DNA from 3 places in the Streptomyces sp. NPDC058619 genome. Region 3 is predicted to be linked to each of the others. Evidence: riboswitches for the same ligand, from Rfam matches in the RefSeq annotation. Region 3 holds a riboswitch; each other region holds the start of a gene.

The links. Region 3 has a riboswitch for thiamine pyrophosphate ahead of thiC (phosphomethylpyrimidine synthase ThiC). Riboswitches for the same ligand answer to the same signal wherever they lie in the genome.
Region 1: it holds a riboswitch for thiamine pyrophosphate, as region 3 does, so the genes downstream of both, thiO (glycine oxidase ThiO) here and thiC (phosphomethylpyrimidine synthase ThiC) in region 3, are expected to answer to the same signal.
Region 2: it holds a riboswitch for thiamine pyrophosphate, as region 3 does, so the genes downstream of both, ACFWTC_RS08565 (thiamine ABC transporter substrate binding subunit) here and thiC (phosphomethylpyrimidine synthase ThiC) in region 3, are expected to answer to the same signal.

The regions. Positions count from the first base shown of each region.
Region 1 is NZ_JBHXQN010000002.1:353,473-358,123, reverse strand. Features, by position in the region: gene pknB (Stk1 family PASTA domain-containing Ser/Thr kinase) at 1-125, opposite strand, end outside; gene ACFWTC_RS03805 (thiazole synthase) at 331-1,125, opposite strand; gene thiS (sulfur carrier protein ThiS) at 1,131-1,331, opposite strand; gene thiO (glycine oxidase ThiO) at 1,328-2,506, opposite strand; TPP riboswitch at 2,504-2,616, opposite strand; gene ACFWTC_RS03790 (NAD(P)/FAD-dependent oxidoreductase) at 2,698-3,918, shown strand; gene ACFWTC_RS03785 (Rv2175c family DNA-binding protein) at 3,990-4,355, shown strand; gene thiE (thiamine phosphate synthase) at 4,437-4,651, shown strand, end outside.
Region 2 is NZ_JBHXQN010000006.1:91,885-96,535, reverse strand. Features, by position in the region: gene ACFWTC_RS08575 (phosphatidate cytidylyltransferase) at 1-355, shown strand, start outside; gene rlmN (23S rRNA (adenine(2503)-C(2))-methyltransferase RlmN) at 431-1,543, shown strand; TPP riboswitch at 1,603-1,711, shown strand; gene ACFWTC_RS08565 (thiamine ABC transporter substrate binding subunit) at 1,796-2,893, shown strand; gene ACFWTC_RS08560 (ABC transporter permease) at 2,989-4,605, shown strand; gene ACFWTC_RS08555 (ABC transporter ATP-binding protein) at 4,605-4,651, shown strand, end outside.
Region 3 is NZ_JBHXQN010000014.1:171,553-176,203, reverse strand. Features, by position in the region: gene thiC (phosphomethylpyrimidine synthase ThiC) at 136-1,923, opposite strand; TPP riboswitch at 1,918-2,062, opposite strand; gene ACFWTC_RS16940 (YibE/F family protein) at 2,135-3,526, shown strand; gene ACFWTC_RS16935 (SsgA family sporulation/cell division regulator) at 3,672-4,121, opposite strand; gene ACFWTC_RS16930 (IclR family transcriptional regulator) at 4,218-4,651, opposite strand, start outside.

The sequences.
Region 1 (4,651 bases), on a different contig from region 3:
CGGTCGAGGCGGGTGTCGACGGCCCGGTAGACCGTGGCCATGCCACCGGCCGCGATGCGCGCGTCGATGCGGTAGCGGCCGTCGAGTACGCGCCCGACGAGAGGGTCATCCAGGGTCGTGTCCACGCGCCGAGTGTACGAGCGGCGCGCGGTTGCCCGGGCCGCCCGGGGCGGCTTGCAGCCCAGCTGTGACGGATCCGACTGCGGTCCGTCGCCGGGTGTGAGCCCACGGCTACGGAGTCGCGCACCGCCGCGGGGCCGGCAGCCACCGGGCGGGCGCGGCACGGCCGCGGGGCCGCGCCGCCCGTACCGGCCGCGACGAGGCGCCCGGTCAGAAGGCCGGGCGCTCCGGGTCGAGGGCGGCGCGGCCCTCCGCGGGGGACGAGGCCTCGGCGAAGCGGCGCTGCGGGATTCGGCCCGCCCGGCGGGCCAGGCGCCCCGCCGACACCGCGTCCCGCATGGCCGCGGCCATCAGCACCGGCTCCTGCGCCCGTGTCACGGCGGAGGCGAGCATCACCGCGGCGCAGCCCAGTTCCATCGCCAGCGCGACGTCGGACGCCGTGCCGGCGCCCGCGTCCAGGATCACCGGGACCCCGGCCCGCTCGGTGATCAGCTCGAAGTTGTGCGGGTTGCGGATGCCCATCCCGGAGCCGATGGGGGAGCCCAGCGGCATGATCGCCGCGCAGCCCGCGTCCTCCAGCTTCCGTGCCAGCACCGGGTCGTCGTTCGTATACGGAAGGACCGTGAAGCCCTCGTCGACCAGGATCTCGGCGGCGTCCAGCAGCTCGATCCCGTCGGGCAGCAGCGTCCGTTCGTCCGCCACCACCTCCAGCTTGATCCAGTCCGTGCCGAGCGCCTCGCGCGCCAGCCGGGCCGTCAGCACGGCCTCGCCCGCCGTGAAGCAGCCCGCCGTGTTCGGCAGCACCGCGATGCCCAGCCCGGCCAGCACCGACAGGACGGAGCCCTGGACGGTCGGGTCGAGGCGGCGCATCGCCACCGTCGTGAGCTCGGTGCCGGACGCGACGAGCGCGCGTTCCAGGACGTCCAGGCTCGGGGCTCCGCCCGTGCCCATGATCAGGCGGGAGGAGAAGGTCCGGCCGCCGAGGGTGAACAGGTCGTCAGCCATGCCGCTCAGCCCCCCTGGACCGCGGTGAGGATCTCGACCCGGTCGCCGTCGCCCACCGGGGTGGCCGTCCACTGCCCGCGCGGGACCACGGTCTCGTTGAGCGCGGCCGCCACCCCGGAGGGGGCGGCCGTCAGGATGGCGACCACCGCGTCGAGGGTGGTGCCGGCCGCGACCTCGCGCGGCTCGCCGTTGACGGAGATGGTCATGCGTACGACTCCTGACGTGCGGCGGAGAACCGGCGGGGGCTGAAGGGGCGCGCGACCGGGGGCAGTTCGCCCGTGGCCAGCAGCTCCGCCATCACGTCGCCGGTGAGGGGGGTCAGCAGCACCCCGTTGCGGTAGTGCCCGGTGGCCAGGTGCAGCCCCGGCAGATCGGTGGGGCCGAGCAGCGGGGCGTTGTCCGGGGAACCGGGCCGCAGCCCCGCGCGGGTCTCGGTGAGCGGCAGCTCGGTGATGCCGGGCACCAGCTCGTGGGCGTCGCGCAGGAGCTCGTAGACCCCGCCGGCGGTGACGGTGGTGTCCCAGCCCAGTTCCTCGCTGGTGGCGCCGATGACCAGCTCGCCGTTCTCGCGCGGCACCAGGTAGACGTGGCTGCCGCGGACGACCGCCCGTACGGTCCGGGACAGGAACGCCCCGTACACCGCGGGCACCGTGAGCCGCAGCACCTGTCCCTTGACGGGCCGCACGGGGGCCGTGACCTCCGCCGGCACGCCCTCCAGCCGGCCGCTGAACGAGCCCGCCGCCAGGACCACCTGGTCGGCGAGGAGCTCCGTGCCGTCGTCGAGCACGGCGCCCGTCGCCCGGTCGGCGCCGACCAGCAGCCGCTCGGCCCGCGCCCGGTGGACGGCCACCCCGGCCCGCTCGCAGGCGGCCAGCAGTGCGGCCGCCAGCCGGCGCGGATCGACCTGGTGGTCGCCGTCCACGCGCAGGCCGCCGCGTACGCCGGGGGCCAGCATCGGCTCCAGGCGGCGGCACTCGCGTCCGGTGAGCCACTGCGACTCCAGGCCGCAGCGGAGCTGCAGGGCGTGCAGCTCGCGCAGGTGGAGCCGGTCGTCGGAGTCGAGCGCGACGGCGAGGGTGCCGCAGGCCCGGTAGCCGATGTCCAGGCCGCCGCTCGCCTCGGCCAGTTCGGCCGCGAACTCCGGATAGCGGGCGGCGGAGGCGAGCCCGAGGCCCAGCAGCGCCTCCTCGCCGTAGTGCAGCTCGGTGACGGGGGCGAGCATGCCCGCCGCGACCTGGGCCGCGCCGCCGCCGGGCGCCGGGTCGGCGAGCACGGTGGCGAGGCCGCGGCGGGCCGCCCGCCAGGCGGTGACGAGTCCGATGACGCCGCCCCCGATGACGAGGACGTCGGATCCCTTCCGGGACGTTCGAGATGAGTGCATGGGCGTCCAGCCCCTCCCTTCGCCGGCATGACCCGGATCAGGTTCGTACGGTCGGAGGCCGCCCAGCCTCCCTCTCAGCCCGGTGCGCCCGGACTCCCGCGATAGGTACGCCTGCCAGACTAACCCCGGGCCGGACGGCGGGTAAGGCGGCACCTGTTCCTGATGGGCCGTCAGAAGATTAGGCTGGCCGCGTGAGCGAGCAGACGGAACAGACACAGAGCGGCGTCGTCATCGTCGGCGCCGGAATGGCCGGCGTGCAGACCGCGGTCGCCCTGCGGGATCAGGGCTTCACCGGCCCCGTGACCCTGCTGGGGGCCGAGCCCCACCAGCCCTACGACCGCCCCCCGCTGTCCAAGGCGGTCCTGCTTGGCAAGGCCGAGGACTCCGCCTTCGACGTCGACTTCGAAGGGCTCGGCATCCGGCTCGCGCTCGGCACCGAGGTCACCGGGCTGCGGGCCGCCGACCGCGAACTGGACACCGGGTCGGGCCCCGTCCCGTACGACACCCTCGTGCTGGCGACCGGCGCCGTCCCGCTGACCCTGCCCGGCACCGAGGGCGTCCCCGGCGTGCACCTGCTGCGCACCCTCGACGACGCCGCCCGCCTGCGGCCCGTCCTGGCCGCCGCCGACCGCGCGGTCGTCGTCGGGGCCGGCTGGATCGGCGCCGAGTTCGCCACCGCCGCCCGCGGGGCCGGCTGCGCGGTGACCGTGGTCGAGGCGGCGGACCGGGTCCTGGCCGGAGCCCTGCCCGCCGAGGTCGCCGCACCGATGGCCCGCTGGTACGAGGAGGCCGGCGCCGAGCTGCTCACCGGCGCCCGCGTCGCCGGGATCGAGGGGGGCCGGGTCCTGCTGGCGGACGGCCGCAGCCTGCCGGCCGGCGCGGTGGTCGTGGGCATCGGCGCCCGCCCGGCCACCGGGTGGCTGGCCGGAAGCGGGGTCGAACTGGGCCCCGACGGCTCGGTCACCGCCGACGCCCACCTGCGCACCTCCCTGCCCGGGGTCTACGCGGTCGGCGACTGCGCCTCCTTCCCCTCCGCGCGCTACGGCACCCGCCTCCTCGTCCACCATTGGGACAACGCCCTCCAGGGCCCCCGGGCCGTCGCGGCGAACGTCCTGGCGGGGGAGCCGGCCCAGGTCTACGACCCGGTCCCGTACTTCTGGTCGGAGCAGTTCGGCCGGTTCGTCCAGTACGCGGGCCACCACGCCGGCGCCGACACCCTGCTCTGGCGCGGCGACCCGGCCGCACCCGCCTGGTCGGTGTGCTGGCTGCGCGACGGCGCCCTGGTGGCCGTCCTGGCCGTGGGCCGCCCGCGCGACCTCGCGCAGGGCCGCAGGCTCATCGAGTCGGGCACCGTGCTCGACCCCGACCGGGTCGCCGATCCGGCCGTCCCGCTGAAGTCGACGGCCCGCTAGCGGGCGGCGCCGGTACCCGTTCGGGGCCGCTCGGGTACCGGCCGCCAGTCCGAGGTGGCAGGCTTGTACCCGTGACCGAGATTGACGCAAAGATCGATGCCCTTGTTCCCGCCTGGCTGTACCTCCCCGACATCGCGGAGAAGCTCGACATCGAGGTGACCCGGGTCCGCCAGATGGTCAAGGAAGGGCAGCTGATCGCCGTGCGCCGGGGCGAGAACCGCTCCCTGCAGGTGCCGGCCCCCTTCATCGACGGCGACAAGGTCGTCAAGGGCCTCGTGGGCCTCCTGACCGTGCTGCGCGACGACCGCTTCTCCGAGGAGGAGATCCTGGAGTGGCTCTTCACCGAGGACCCGACCCTGCCCGGCACCCCCGTGCAGGCGCTGAGCGAGAATCGCGGCACGGAGGTGAAGCGCCGCGCTCAGGCGCTCGCCCTCTGACCTGAACCGCATCCGCTCCACCGCGGCGTACGGGCCCCGTGAGGCCGCCCGTACGCCGCTTTCATCACGGGGGGTACACCCATGCAGCTGTCCGACGCCCGGCTCTACCTGTGCACGGACGCCCGCAAGCGGCAGGGAGACCTCCCGGAGTTCCTCGACGCCGTCCTGGCCGGGGGCGTGGACATCGTCCAGCTCCGGGACAAGGGCATGGAGGCCGGCGAGGAACTCGACCACCTGCGGGTGTTCGCCGAAGCCGCGCGCCGCCACGGCAAGCTCCTCGCCGTCAACGACCGCGC
Region 2 (4,651 bases), on a different contig from region 3:
GTACGCGGTCGGCTGGCGCTTCGGCAAGACCAAGCTCGCCCCGCGCATCAGCCCCGGGAAGACCCGCGAGGGACTGCTCGGCGCGGTGGCCTTCGCGATGGCCGCCGGCGCGCTGTGCATGGAGTTCCTCATCGACGGTGGCGCCTGGTGGCAGGGCCTGCTGCTGGGTCTCGCCGTGGCCGTCAGCGCCACCCTCGGCGACCTGGGCGAGTCGATGATCAAGCGGGACCTGGGCATCAAGGACATGGGCACGCTGCTGCCGGGCCACGGCGGCATCATGGACCGGCTGGACTCCCTGCTGCCGACCGCCCCGGTGGTCTGGCTGCTGCTGGCGGCCTTCGTCGGCACGGGCTGATACCGTCCGGGCGGTTACTCTTGAAGGGCGCGCTGCTTCTGCGGCGCGCCTTTCGTCTTACGAGGAGTACCTGCCATGGCCCGCCCTGTTCCGGGAGAGCTCACCTTCGTCACCCCTCGGGGAGCCAAGAAGCCGCCCCGGCACCTTGCCGACATGACCCCGGCCGAGCGCCGCGAGGCGGTCGCCGCGATCGGTGAGAAGCCGTTCCGGGCCAAGCAGCTCTCCCAGCACTACTTCGCGCGCTACGCGCACGACCCGGCCGAGTGGACGGACATCCCCGCGGGCTCCCGGGAGAAGCTGCAGAAGGAGCTGCTGCCGGACCTGATGAACGTCCTGCGGCACATCTCGTGCGACGACGACACCACCCGCAAGACCCTGTGGAAGCTGCACGACGGCACGCTCGTCGAGTCCGTGCTGATGCGCTACCCGGACCGGGTCACCATGTGCATCTCCTCGCAGGCCGGCTGCGGCATGAACTGCCCGTTCTGCGCCACCGGCCAGGCCGGGCTCGACCGCAACCTGTCCACCGCCGAGATCGTGCACCAGATCGTCGACGGCATGCGCGCCCTGCGCGACGGCGAGGTCCCGGGCGGACCGGCCCGGCTCTCGAACATCGTCTTCATGGGGATGGGCGAGCCGCTGGCCAACTACAACCGCGTCGTCGGCGCCATCCGCCGGCTCACCGACCCGGAGCCCGACGGCCTGGGCCTGTCGCAGCGCGGCATCACCGTCTCCACCGTGGGACTGGTTCCGGCCATGCTGCGCTTCGCCGACGAGGGCTTCAAGTGCCGCCTCGCGGTCTCGCTGCACGCCCCGGACGACGAGCTGCGCGACACCCTGGTCCCCGTGAACACCCGCTGGAACGTCCGCGAGGTGCTCGGCGCGGCCTGGGAGTACGCGGAGAAGTCCGGCCGGCGGATCTCCATCGAGTACGCCCTGATCCGCGACATCAACGACCAGGCCTGGCGCGGTGACCTACTGGGCAAGCTGCTCAAGGGCAAGCGCGTCCACGTCAACCTGATCCCGCTGAACCCGACGCCGGGCTCGAAGTGGACCGCCTCCCGGCCCGAGGACGAGAAGGCCTTCGTGGAGGCCATTGCCCGGCACGGCGTCCCCGTGACCGTACGGGACACCCGCGGCCAGGAGATCGACGGCGCGTGCGGCCAGCTGGCCGCCTCGGAGCGCTAGCCTCCTCTTCTGTTCGATCGTATTCGGCCACGGGGTACCCTGTGGCCGAACCAACTTAATATTTCCGACAGGGGAGCGCCACAGCGCTGAGAGTGCGGTAACCGTCACCGCAGACCCTCTGAACCTCGCCCCGGTCATTCGGGGTAGGAAGTTCGGTCACCACTCAAGCTGTTGCGCCTTGCCCGGCGTCCGCTCCGCAGAGCGCCGGGCAGGGCCGCGTCTTCTCCTGGACATCCCAGGAGGAATTGACCAGTGAGCACCACCAAGAAGATCGCGGGCGCCGCGCTCGCGGCCGCGCTGGGCGTCACCACGCTCAGCGCCTGCGGCGGCGACGCCAAGGACACGTCCGCGGGCGCGAGCGACGCCCCCACGTCCAAGACCGTCACCCTCGTCTCGCACGACTCCTTCAACGTGACCGACGCGGTCCTCAAGGAGTTCGAGCAGGAGAGCGGCTACACCGTCAAGAAGCTGAAGTCCGGAGACGCGGGCGCGGCGCTGAACCAGGAGATCCTCACCAAGGGCTCCCCGCGCGGCGACGTCTTCTTCGGCGTCGACAACACCCTGCTCTCGCGCGCCCTCGACAACGGCATCTTCACCCCGTACGAGGCCAAGGACCTGGGCGAGGTGAAGCCGGAGTACCAGCTCGACAAGGAGCACCGGGTCACGCCGGTCGACTCGGGTGACATCTGCGTCAACTACGACAAGCAGTACTTCGCCGACAAGAAGATCGCCCCGCCGCAGACGCTGGACGACCTGATCAAGCCGGAGTACAAGGACCTGCTGGTCACCGAGAACGCCGCGACCTCCTCGCCCGGCCTCGGCTTCCTCCTCGCCTCCGTCGGCAAGTACGGCGAAGAGGGCTGGAAGGACTACTGGAGCAAGCTCAAGGCCAACGGCGTCGAGGTCGTCGACGGCTGGGAGCAGGCCTACAACGAGCGGTTCTCCGGCTCGGCGGGCGGCAAGAAGGCGAAGGGCGACCGCCCGCTGGTCGTCTCCTACGCCTCCAGCCCGCCGGTCGAGGTGCTGTACGCGGAGCCGCAGCCGGCCGAGGCCCCCACGGGCGTCTCCACCGGCACGTGCTTCCGCCAGATCGAGTTCGCGGGCCTGCTGAAGGGCGCGAAGAACGAGGCGGGCGGCAAAGCGCTCCTGGACTTCCTGATCAGCAAGAAGTTCCAGGAGGACATGCCGCTGCAGATGTTCGTGAACCCTGTGACGAAGGACGCGGCCCTGCCGGAGCTGTTCACGAAGCACGGTGTGGTGGTCGAGAAGCCCGAGGTCGTGGCTCCGCAGACCATCGCCGAGAACCGTGAGCAGTGGGTCAAGACATGGTCCTCGCTCGTCGTGAAGTAGGAACGCCGACGGGCCCGGGGGCGGCGTCGGGGGGCGCCGCGCCGGGTCCCGGTCCCCGCGAGGGCGGGCGGGCCACGGCCGCGCGTCTCGGCCTGATGGCCGTGCCCCTCGCCTTCTTCGGGCTGTTCTTCGCCTACCCCGTCGGCGCGATCGCCGGGCGCGGGCTGAAGACTGACGAGGGCTGGCAGTTCGGCCGGATCGGCGAGGTGCTGGCCCGGCCCGACATCGCCGGCGTGCTGTGGTTCACCACCTGGCAGGCGCTCGCCTCCACGGCGCTCACGCTGCTGATCGCGTTCCCCGGCGCGTACGTCTTCGCGCGCTTCGACTTCCCCGGCAAGCAGCTGCTGCGGGCCGTGGTCACCGTGCCGTTCGTCCTGCCGACCGTGGTCGTCGGGACCGCGTTCCTGGCGCTGGTCGGCCGGGGCGGGCTGCTGGACGAGCTGTGGGGCGTCCGGCTCGACACCACCGTGTGGGCCATCCTGCTGGCCCACGTCTTCTTCAACTACGCCGTGGTCGTACGGACCGTGGGCGGGCTCTGGGCGCAGCTCGACCCCCGCCAGGAGGAGGCCGCCCGGGTGCTGGGCGCCGGACGGTTCGCCGCCTGGCGGCGGGTGACGCTGCCCGCGCTGGCCCCGGCGGTGGCCGCCGCGTCGCTGATCGTGTTCCTGTTCACCTTCACTTCCTTCGGCGTCGTGCAGATCCTGGGCGGGCCCGCGTACTCCACCCTGGAGGTGGAGGTCTACCGGCAGACCGCGCAGCTGCTGGACCTGCCCACCGCCGCCGTGCTGACGATGGTGCAGTTCGCGGCGGTCGGCCTGATCCTCGGCGTCCACGCCCGGACCGTGCGCAAGCGGGAGACCGCCCTGCGGCTCGTCGATCCCGGGCGGACCGCGCACCCGCCGCGCGGCTGGGCGCAGCGCTCCCTGCTGGGCGGGGTGCTGCTGACGGTGGCCCTGCTGATCGTCCTGCCGCTCGGGGTGCTGGTCGAGCGGTCCTTCGACGCCCCCGGCGGGTACGGCCTCGCCTTCTACCGGGCGCTCCAGGACGAGGGGGCCGGGGGCGGGACCTTCCTGGTGCCGCCGCTGGAGGCGATCGGGAACTCCCTGGAGTACGCGCTGGCCGCCACCGCCATCGCCCTGGTCATCGGGGGGCTCGCGGCCGCGGCGCTGACCCGCCGCGCGGGCCGCTTCGTGCGGGGCTTCGACGCGCTGCTGATGCTGCCGCTCGGGGTGTCCGCCGTGACGGTGGGCTTCGGCTTCCTGATCACCCTGGACGAGCCGCCGCTGGACCTGAGGACCTCGTGGATCCTGGTGCCGCTGGCGCAGGCGCTGGTCGGTGTGCCGTTCGTCGTACGGACCATGCTGCCGGTGCTGCGGGCCGTGGACGCGCGGCTGCGGGAGGCCGCCGCCGTGCTCGGGGCGTCCCCGCTGCGGGCCTGGCGGGAGGTGGACCTGCCGCTGGTGCGGCGGGCGCTGCTGATCGCGGCGGGCTTCGCCTTCGCGGTCTCGCTGGGGGAGTTCGGGGCGACCGTGTTCATCGCGCGGCCGGACCAGCCGACGCTTCCGGTGGCCGTGGCGCGGCTGCTGGGGCGGGCCGGCGAGCTCAACTACGGGCAGGCGATGGCCCTGAGCACGATTCTGATGCTGGTGTGCGCGGTGTCCCTGCTGGCGCTGGAGCGACTGCGAACCGACAAGACCTCCGGAGAGTTCTGATGACACTGCTTCAGCTGGACGGGGTGTCGGTCCGCTTCGGCGAGCG
Region 3 (4,651 bases):
CCGGTCCCGCCGAGAAATCGGTATCTCATGGTCATGGGCCCGGACTCTAGGAGTTCGAGCACGCTCCAGCGCAAGGGGTGGCGAGGCGTCGCCCCGGATGCGACGGCTCCCGGGGCGATGCCTTCTGCCGGTGCGTCAGTCGGCGAGCGGCAGGTAGACCCGGTTGCCCGAGGCCGCGAACTCGGCGGACTTCTCGGCCATGCCCGCCTGGATCTCATCGGCCTTGAGGTCCCCGCCGTGCTGTCGGCGGATGTCCTGCGAGATTTTCATGGAGCAGAACTTGGGACCGCACATGGAGCAGAAGTGCGCGGTCTTGGCCGGCTCGGCCGGAAGGGTCTCGTCGTGGAACTCACGGGCGGTGTCCGGGTCGAGGGCCAGGTTGAACTGGTCCTCCCAGCGGAACTCGAACCGGGCGTCCGACAGCGCGTCGTCCCACTCCTGGGCTCCCGGGTGGCCCTTGGCCAGGTCCGCCGCGTGCGCCGCGATCTTGTACGTGATGACACCGGTCTTCACGTCGTCCCTGTTGGGCAGGCCCAGGTGTTCCTTGGGCGTGACGTAGCAGAGCATCGCGGTGCCCCACCAGGCGATCATCGCGGCGCCGATGCCCGAGGTGATGTGGTCGTACGCGGGCGCCACATCGGTGGTCAGCGGGCCGAGCGTGTAGAACGGCGCCTCCTCGCAGATCTCCTGCTGGAGGTCGATGTTCTCCTTGATCTTGTGCATCGGGACGTGGCCCGGGCCCTCGATCATGGTCTGCACGTTGTGCCGCTTGGCGATCGTGTTCAGCTCGCCCAGCGTCTTGAGCTCGGCGAACTGGGCCGCGTCGTTGGCGTCCGCGATGGACCCGGGGCGCAGGCCGTCCCCCAGCGAGTACGTGACGTCGTACGTCGCGAGGATGTCGCAGAGCTCCTCGAAGTTCGTGTAGAGGAAGTTCTCCTTGTGGTGCGCCAGGCACCACGCGGCCATGATCGAGCCGCCGCGCGAGACGATGCCGGTCTTGCGGCGGGCGGTCAGCGGCACGTAGGGGAGCAGCACGCCGGCGTGGACCGTCATGTAGTCGACGCCCTGCTCGGCCTGCTCGATGACCGTGTCCTTGTAGATCTCCCAGGTCAGGTCCTCGGCACGGCCGTCGACCTTCTCCAGCGCCTGGTAGAGCGGCACGGTGCCGATCGGGACGGGGGAGTTGCGCAGCACCCACTCGCGCGTGGTGTGGATGTTGCGGCCCGTCGAGAGGTCCATGACCGTGTCGGCGCCCCACTTGGTCGCCCACGTCATCTTGTCGACCTCCTCCTCGATGGAGGAGGTGACCGCGGAGTTGCCGATGTTGGCGTTGACCTTCACCAGGAACCGCTTGCCGATGATCATCGGCTCGATCTCGGGATGGTTCACATTGACCGGGAGCACCGCGCGGCCCGCGGCGATCTCCTCGCGGACCACCTCGGGGGAGACGTTCTCGCGGATCGCGACGTACTCCATCTCCGGGGTGATCTCGCCGCGCCGGGCGTACGCGAGCTGCGTGACGGCGACGCCGCCGCGGCCCCGGCGGGGCTGACGGGGCCGGCCAGGGAAGACCGCGTCGAGGTTCTTCAGGCCGCCGCGCGGCGACGTGTGCTTGATCCCGTCGTCCTCGGGGCGCGCGGGGCGTCCCGCGTACTCCTCGGTGTCTCCGCGCGCGATAATCCAGTTCTCGCGCAGCGGGGCGAGGCCCCGGCGGACGTCGGTCTCGATCTGCGGGTCGGTGTACGGGCCGGACGTGTCGTAGAGCGTCACGTCCTTGCCGTTGGTGAGGTGGACTTGGCGGACCGGCACCCGGATGTCGGGGCGGGAGCCCGCCGCGTACCCCTTGTGCCAGCCCGGCTGGCGCTCGGTCTGGCCGTCGGCGCCCTGGCTGACGGCAGGCGTGCGTGCGTCCTGAATGGTCATGAGACCTGATCTCCCTACGCCGGCATTACCCGGTAACAGGTTCGGCGGTCGACGCAGCCTCTCCCGTACGCATTGATGATGCGCGTACGGTGATCAGCGTCCTCTCAGCCCGGTGCTCCGAGCTCCCGCGTTGTGCAAAGGTGCCCCCACGCTAGCGTCATTCATGGCGTGCTGAACAGTGGGCCCCCTCATCTCTTGCGATGATCAGCCGGTGACGTCCTCGCCGCAACCCCCCACCGAGCCCACCGACCCCACCGGCCACGCCGGCCATGCGCACGCAGGCCACGGCCCCAGCGCCGGCCACTCCCACAGCCACAGCCACGGCCCGGCGGCCCCCGTCTCGAAGCACCTGCGCAAGGTCATCGCGGCCGTCCTGATCCCCTTCGCCACCGCCGTCTTCATCGGCCTGGTGGTGCTCTGGCCGGGCGGCGCGCCCGGCCACGAGCGCACGGGGGTCGGCTTCGACCGGCAGACGCAGCAGGGCAAGGTCGTCTCGCTGGCGTTCGTCGACTGCAAATCCGTGAATGCCTCACAGGTACCGTCGACCGGGGACACGTCCACTCCGGAAGGCCGCGAGGCCGAGGCCGCGCAGACCGGCGAGTGCAAGAAGGCCACGGTCGAGGTCGGCAGCGGTCCCGACAAGGGCCGGACCTTCGTGGAGGTCGTCCAGCCGGGCGCGCCGCGTCAGTTGGCGGATGGCCAGGAGGTGGTGGTCGCCTACGCTCCGGACGCCCCCCGCGACCTCCAGTATTCGGTGATCGACGTCAACCGGAAGTTCCCGATGGCGGTGCTGGCCGGCATCTTCGCGGTCTCGGTCGTCCTCGTCGGCCGGATGCGCGGGCTGTTCGCACTGATCGCACTGGCCGTCAGCTTCGGCGTGCTCACCCTCTTCATCCTCCCCGCCATCCTCCAGGGCTCGAACCCGCTGGTCGTGGCGATCGTGGGAGCGAGCGCGATCATGCTCAGCGCGCTCTACATGTGCCACGGCCTGACCGCCCGGACCTCGGTCGCCGTCCTCGGCACCCTCGTATCGCTGCTGCTGATCGGCCTGCTGGGTTCGGTGTTCATCGACTGGGCCTTCCTCAGCGGCAACACCGACGACAACACCGGTCTGATCCACGGCCTCTACCCGGACATCGACATGAGCGGTTTGCTGCTCGCAGGCGTGATCATCGGTTCGCTGGGCGTCCTCGACGACGTGACGGTCACCCAGACCTCCGCCGTCTGGGAGCTGCATCAGGCCGACCCGTCGATGGGGCCGCGCGGCCTCTACCGAGCCGCCATCCGGATCGGGCGGGACCACATCGCATCGGTCGTCAACACGCTGGTACTGGCCTACGCGGGCGCCGCGCTGCCCCTGCTCCTGCTGTTCTCCATCGCGAACAGCAGCATGGGGGCGGTGGCCAATAGCGAGCTGGTCGCGGTCGAGATCGTACGGACGCTCGTGGGCTCGATCGGGCTCGTGGCGTCGGTCCCGGTGACGACGGCGCTAGCCGCCCTCGTCGTCTCCGCCGACCGTCCGGGATCCCCGGCCGCCGGTCCGAACGCCGGCGCGAACCCGGGCCCGGCGCGCGGTGGTCGGGGCCGGCGGCGCAAGCGCTGACGACGGCGGGGCAACCGGGGCGGCGGGCGGGATACCGCGCGCCGCCGACGCGGCGGGTCATTTCCCGCCCGCCGCCGGCCGACGGCCTGTCCGCATTCCCGTTCGATGACTGTCAGTCATCGCTTCGCGGCGGTGCTCCGTCGCCTCAGCCGGCGTTCTGCTCGTTCTGCCGCGACTCGGCCAGGATCTTGCCAAGCGCCTCGTCGAGGTGCTCCTCGAAATCACCCAGATTCCTCTCCTGACCGAGCGGAACAAGCCGGTCGGTGCGGTCGAGGAACGCGACGAGCGGCGCCGCGCTCGCACGGAACAACGCCCGGTCGCCGCCTACCTGCAGACGGATGTGGACGTCGGACAGTTCCTCCGGGTCGGAGGGCGCGATGTGCACATCGCCCTCACCGCACGGCTTGTTGATGCCGTCGAGAAGGAGCTCCCGGCCGAACGCCCAGGTCACGGGCGCGTCTCCGGGAAGGTGGAAGGTAAGGCGGACTGCGTACGGATCACGAGCGTCGTACCGGAGTTCCACCGGAATCCGGAACGAGAGCTCCTCGGAAACGAGGAAGTTCATCATGACCTCTGCCTGTACCGACTCGCGCATTGCCTACCCCGCTGTTGTGGAAGTGGCCAGGAATGGTCCCCCAGGGCCTCTTGACAAGAGTGGTGGAAGCGCTTGCAGATCACAAGGAGTGAGTTTTCAGATACTGATAGAGAAGGAGAGGGTGTTCAACAGCGCGCCTACTTCACTCCGTAGTTGATCGACCGCAGACAGCAATCGACTTTCCTGGTGCAGAGGGAGAGAAATGGCCACGGTTGCGGGTGCATCGCCAGCCGCGATCGGAATGGCTGCGCACACGGTACCGAGGGAGTATTCCTGACGCTCGGTAACGGGCTGCATTCGTTCGAGGGATCCGATCCGGTACTCCAGGGAGTGCAGATCCTGAACGGTGTAAGGGGTGATGGCCTCGACCGGATGACGGTCGTAGTGGTCCTGGCGCGACTTCCCGTCGAGCTGGCCGAGCAGGCACTGGCCGATGGCGTGAGCGTGCCCGGTGGCACGGAAGTCGGCCCACTCCTCGCAGGCGGGGCTGGCCGGGGTGTCCGAGACGCCCACGACCTCGATCTCCCCCT